Linked DNA regions of Rhodovastum atsumiense. The main gene of each other region encodes a partner of the protein of the gene in region 2 in a complex. Links are inferred from orthologs where the notes say so. Each region holds a gene or a part of one and is shown on either strand. Other genes may lie near its edges.

What was found. Proteins that work in one complex are often made in the same cells at the same time.
Region 1: the proteins of dinB (region 2) and dnaN are in contact, whole or in part, in a solved structure (PDB 1OK7), measured with the Escherichia coli proteins. The link is inferred for Rhodovastum atsumiense from one-to-one orthologs.

What each region holds. Positions count from the first base shown.
Region 1 is NZ_OW485601.1:1,978,722-1,981,582, reverse strand. The notes cover bases 27-2,816. They hold dnaN (DNA polymerase III subunit beta), read right to left. Parts: upstream 2,089-2,816; coding sequence 964-2,088; downstream 27-963. Other genes in these bases: dnaA (chromosomal replication initiator protein DnaA), read right to left, coding at 2,222-2,816; recF (DNA replication/repair protein RecF), read right to left, coding at 27-790. Outside these bases: more of recF, read right to left, coding at 1-26; more of dnaA, read right to left, coding at 2,817-2,861. UniProt on the Escherichia coli protein: Confers DNA tethering and processivity to DNA polymerases and other proteins. Acts as a clamp, forming a ring around DNA (a reaction catalyzed by the clamp-loading complex) which diffuses in an ATP-independent manner freely and bidirectionally along dsDNA.
Region 2 is NZ_OW485601.1:2,877,761-2,880,750, forward strand. Bases 6-2,924 are described here. They hold dinB (DNA polymerase IV), read right to left. Parts: upstream 2,074-2,924; coding sequence 937-2,073; downstream 6-936. Other genes in these bases: NBY65_RS13070 (ferritin-like domain-containing protein), read left to right, coding at 6-774; NBY65_RS13080 (L,D-transpeptidase family protein), read right to left, coding at 2,146-2,643; ribA (GTP cyclohydrolase II), read right to left, coding at 2,646-2,924. Outside these bases: more of NBY65_RS13070, read left to right, coding at 1-5; more of ribA, read right to left, coding at 2,925-2,990. UniProt on the Escherichia coli protein: Poorly processive, error-prone DNA polymerase involved in translesion repair and untargeted mutagenesis. Copies undamaged DNA at stalled replication forks, which arise in vivo from mismatched or misaligned primer ends.

The sequences.
Region 1 (2,861 bases), 900 kb from region 2 along the record:
GCGCGCCAAGCCCCGCGGAGCCGGCGCGGGCATCCGCCCCCCGTCCGGTGGCGAGCGCCGCGCGCAGCCAGTCTTCCACCGCCAGCGCCGGATCCCGCGCCAGTCGCTCGGCGATCGGGCAGACCAGCCCAAGCCGTGCCACCGGAAATGCCCCGGCGATGCCGCCCGCCAGCGCCGCGTTCAGATGCCCGACCAGCGCCGCGCGGGACGCCGCGGCGGCCACCGCATGACGGGCCATGGCTTCCTCCAGCCCCGCCAGCCACGCCGCATCCGCCCGCCCCTCGGCCAGCAGCCGGTTGCGTTGCGCCATCGCGCTGTCGTGAGCGGACACTTCCCGGGCATGGCCGGGCTCCAGCGCGAACACCAGCCGGTCGAGGAAGCGCCGCCGGCCGGACGCCCCTTCCTGGAACAGCCGGTCCATCTGCGGCGTCAGCCAGACCGCGGCCACCCGTGCGGCGATCTCGGCCTGGCTGCGCGGCGCGGCGCCGTCCAGGCGGAACACCCGCCGTTCCGCCGGGCCGCCGGGCGGCGTGCCGGTGCCGATGTCGAACCCTTCCTCCGGCGCCTCGAATCGCCCGGCCACCGCCCAGGCCCGTCCGCCATGCCGCGCCAATTCGCCCAGCCGCGCCCCGCGCAGGCCCCGGCCGGGCACCAGCAGCGAAATCGCCTCCAGCAGGTTGGTCTTGCCACTGCCATTGGGGCCCCAGATCGCCGCCACCCGACCCCGCGGTTGCCAGGTGAGCTCGGAGTAGTTGCGGAAATCCGTGAGCGCCAGTCGCGCGAGCCGCATGGATGGACCTGTTGGCGGGGCGTTGCCCCGCGCCCCACCAGGGCTTCGCCCTGGACCGACCAAGGGCTTCGCCCTTGGAACCCGATTTTCTGTGCCGCGCAGCGAGACTGGGGTGCAGGGGCCTTGTGGCCCCTGCCGGGTCCAGGGCAGAGCCCTGGCCTTGCTTTCTTCCCTTACACGCGCATCGGCATCAGCACGTACAGCGCGCTGGCGTCGGCGGCATCGCGCACCACGGTGGGCGCGGCGCCGTCGGAGAAGCGGAACTCCACGTCGCCGGCGATCTGGTCGGTGATGTCGTTGAGGTAGCGGGCCTGGAAGCCGATCTCGAGCGGTCCGGCGTCGTATTTGACGTGGTCGGCGTCGAGTTCCTCGGTGGCGGTGCCCTGGTCCGGGCTGGACGCCGAGAGCACCAGCAGGTCGCGGTTGAGCGCCATCTTCACCGGCCGCGAGCGTTCCGAGGAGATGGCGGCGACGCGGGCGACGGCGTCGGCGAAGTCCTTCTTGCCGACGCGCAGGACCTTGTCGTTGTCGCGCGGGATGACGCGTTCGTATTCGGGGAAGGTGCCGTCGATCAGCTTGCTGGTCAGGGTGATCGGGCCGACCTTGAACTGGATGCGGGTATCGGACAGCGCGATTTCGACGTCGCTGCTGACCTCGTCGAGCAGCTTGCGCAGCTCGCCCACGGTCTTGCGGGGCACGATGACGCCAGGGATGCCGGAGGCGCCCTCGGGCAGCGGTTCCTCAACCCGGGCGAGGCGGTGGCCATCGGTGGCGACGGCGCGCAGCACGGGGGTGCCGTCGGCCTCGGCCGCGTGCAGGTAGATGCCGTTGAGGTAGTAGCGGGTTTCCTCGGTGGAGATGGCGAAGCGGGTGCGGTCGATCAGGCCGCGCAGCGCCAGCGCCGGCAGGGCGAAGCGGTGGGGCAGGGTGCCCGCGGTCATCGAGGGGAAATCCTCGGTGGGCAGCACGACCAGGCTGGTGGCGTAGCGGCCCGAGCGCAGCGTGAGCTGGGCATCGCCGCCGGGGTGGTCGAGTTCGACCTCGGCGCCTTCCGGCAGCTTCCGGACGATTTCGTACAGCGTGGCCGCCGGGGCGGTGCAGGCGCCGTTGCGGCTGGTCTCGGCGGTGATATCCTCGACCACCGCGATTTCCATGTCGGTGGCGGTCAGCGTGAGCTGGCCATCGCGGACGGCGATCATGACATTGGCGAGGATGGGGATGGTGTTGCGCTTCTCCACCACGCTTTGTACGTGCGCCAGCGCCTTCAGGAGCGTCGCTCGTTCGGCCTTCAACCTCATGGCGTCATCCTCTTGGACCGGCGCGTCGGGAACCGACGGGGCACGGACCCAAAAGCACGCCGCCGGCCACGACTCGGGTCGATCAGTTTAGCAACCAGCTTGTCCAGCGAAAAGTGCGCCAGTGGCGAAAGCCCTATGATTCCAGCATCCGGCGCAGCAGTTCGACATCCTCGGCGAAGCTGGCGTCGCGTTCCATCAGCTCGGCGACGCGCTGGACGGCGTGCATGACGGTGGTGTGATCGCGGTTGCCGAACTTGCGGCCGATCTCGGGCAGGGAGCGGCTGGTAAGCTGCTTGGCCAGGTACATGGCCACCTGGCGCGGGCGGGCGACGTTGCGGGCGCGCCGGGCCGAGGACATGTCGGTCAGGCGGATGTTCCAGTGCTCGGCGACCTTGCGCTGGATTTCCTCGATGGTGACGCGGCGGTCATGCGCCTTGAGGATGTCGTGCAGCACCTCCTGGGTGGATTCCAGGGTGATGGTGCGGCCGAACAGGTTGGCGTGCGCGATCAGGCGGTTCAGCGCGCCTTCCAGCTCGCGGACGTTGCTGGTGATCTTGTGGGCGAGGAATTCAAGCACCTTGGGTGGCACGGGCACGCCGGCGCGGGCGGCCTTGGCCTCCAGGATGGAGACGCGCAGCTCGAAGGTGGTGGCGTGCAGGTCGGCGACCATGCCACAGCCAAGGCGGGTGCGGACGCGCTCCTCGAGCCCGGAGAGGTCGGAGGGCGACTTGTCGGCCGACACCACGATCTGTTTGCCGGCGTCCACCAGGGCG
Region 2 (2,990 bases):
TACCAGGACCTCGCGGCGCGGATGCAGGGGCGCGGCGAGGCAGACCTCGCGCGCCTGTTCACGCAGCTTGCCGAAGTGGAGGGCAAGCACGCCCGGCAGGTGGAAAGCCGCAGCCTGCGCCTGTTCGGAACCCCGCCCGATCCGGCGCGCGTGCGCTGGGACCTGCCGGAGAATTTCGACGAGGAAGCCGCGCGCTCGGCCAGCCTGACGCCCTATGCCGCACTTGTCATCGCGGTGCGCAACGAGGAACGGGCCTTCGCTTTTTACTGCCACGTCGCCGCGGCGGCGCCGCCGGCGGTGGCGGCCATCGCCGAGGATCTGGCGCGGGAGGAACTGGATCATGCCGCGTGGCTCCGCCGGGCCCGGCGGGAAGCGTGGCGCCGCGAGGGGCGGCGGCCGCGGCCGGTTTTGCCGGAAGATGTGGCGGCATTGCGGAACAGCGTGATGGTGGGCCGGGCGGCGATGGCACGGCTGCACGCGGCGCTGGCGCTATCCCTGCAGGCGGCGGGCGAAGCGGCGCTGGCCGTGATCTTCCGGCAGATCGCGGAGGAAGAAGCATCCGGCATCGTGGCGGAGGAGTCCTGTCCGGGCGTGCAGGATGGACTGCGCGTCCTGGAGGAGGAATTCGAGCGGCTGGCTGATATCGCCGCACGCAGCAGCGATTCCGCCATGGTCGCACTGGCCCAGGAAGAAGCGGAACGGACGCTGCGCTGGCTGGCCCGCGCCGGCGGGGCCTGGCGCAACGAATTGCTGCAGCCGGTGGCACCCGCCTGACATGGGGTGGCACGAACGAAACCGCACACGGGGCTTCTCCGTTAGGAAGGCGGACAGAGGGCGGTCCCCCGTCCCGCGCCTTGTACTGCGTCAAAATGGTATTATCAATACCACATTTTGCCCGACCGAACGGGAGCCTTGCTTCCTCGTGACGTCAGGGTGTCAGGGATGCGTGGCGGCGAGCCCGGCCGGCAAGGGCAGCGCCAACTGCCCTGCGTGGTCCTCGCCGGCGAAACCGGACAGGGTGACGCCGAGCAGGCGCACCCCTTTCGGCACCGGCAGCACCGCCGCGAGCAGGTCGAGGGCCGTCTGCTCCAGGGCCTCGTGGCTGGGCAGGGGGGCGGCAAAGGACCGGCTGCGGGTGATCTGCCGGAAATCGGCGTATTTGACCTTCAGCGTCACCGTGCGGCCATGCAGGTCGGACTTCGCGCAGATGGCCCAGACCTTTGCCACCAGCGGGCGTAGCTGGGCCTGCAGGGCCTCGAAGCCGGTCAGGTCGTGCGGGAAGGTGGTTTCGGCACCGACCGATTTGCGGATGCGATCGGCCTGCACCGGGCGGTCATCGATCCCGCGTGCGATCCCATAATAGAACGAACCACTCTTGCCGAAATGCTGTTGCAGGAACAGCAAACTTTGGGATCGCAGGTCGCGGCCGGTGAAGATGCCCAGGCGGTTCATGCGCGCGGCGGTCGCCGGTCCGATGCCGTGGAACCGGCCGACCTCCAGCGCCTCGACGAAGCCGGCGCCGTCCCGCGGCGGAATCACGAACAGCCCGTCCGGCTTGCGATGGTCGGAGGCGAGCTTGGCCAGGAACTTGTTGTACGAGACCCCGGCCGAGGCGGTCAGGCTGGTCTGCTCGCGGATCCTGGCGCGGAGCTCCTGGGCGATGTGCGTGGCCGAGGCAATGCCCTTGAGGTTTTCGGTGACGTCGAGATACGCCTCGTCCAGCGACAGCGGTTCGATCAGCGGCGAGTAGTCCGCCAGGATGGCCCGAATCTGTAACGATATCCCGCGATAGACGTCGAAGCGCGGGCGGACGAAGACCAGGTCCGGGCATTTCCGCCAGGCCAGGGCCGAGGGCATCGCCGAGCGCACCCCGAAGCGGCGTGCCTCGTAGCTGGCCGCGGCGACCACGCCACGCTCGCGCGCTCCGCCCACGGCCACCGGCCGGCCGCGCAGGCGCGGATCGTCGCGTTGTTCCACCGAGGCATAGAAGGCATCCATGTCGATATGGATGATCTTTCGCCGGTAATGCGGCGCGCCCGGATGGGGCGGGGATGGCGAAGGGAGGTTGGACACCCTCCCAGCCTATCAAAACAGAACAGGAACATCCATGCCGTGCATCCCCCTGTCCGGCAGCGAACGACCGGTTCAGGCCGGCAGCACCCGCAGCGCGGTGACGCCGGCTTCCAGCACCGCCAGCAGGTCGGGCAGTGCCAGCGCGACGCAGCCTTCGGTCGGCGCGAGATCCGGCCGGGCCACGTGCAGGAAGATCGCCGAGCCGCGACCGCGTTGCACCGGGGCATCGTTCCAGCCGAGCACGCCGATCACGTCGTAGACGCGGTCCGACCGCCACAGCTCCTCGTGGCGGGCGGGATGCGGCAGGCGGACCGGGCGGTTGTAGTCGGCATGGCCGGGGTCGTCGCACCAGCCGTCCTGTGGGCCGATCGGCTCGCGCGGCAGGGCGGTGCGGGGAATGGCGACCCGGTCGGCGCGGTACAGCACCCGGCGCAGCGGCAGCAGGCCGGCGGGGGTGGCACCGTCGCCTTCTTCCTTGGTTACCCGCACGCCGCCGCGGCCAAGTGCTGCCCGCCAGATACGGCCGCGCAGTTCCAGCCTGCCGTCGGGATATACCAGGGCTTCAGTCATGGTCACTCCAGCAGATGCCCGAAGCGTTCGGCCTTGGTGGCCAGGTAGTGATCGTTGATGCCGTTCGGGGCGAAGGCGTGGCTCTCGCGGCGCAGCACGGTGACGCCGCAGGCGGCCAGGGCCGCCACCTTGTCGGGGTTGTTGGTCAGCAGCCGCAGCCGGCGCACGCCCAGCGCCTCCAGCATGGTGGCGGCGACCAGGAAATTGCGTTCGTCCGCGCCCCAGCCCAGGGCGCGGTTGGCATCCACCGTGTCGAGCCCGCGATCCTGCAGCGCGTAGGCGCGCAGCTTGTTCACCAGCCCGATGCCACGGCCTTCCTGCGCCAGATACAGCAGGACGCCGGCGCC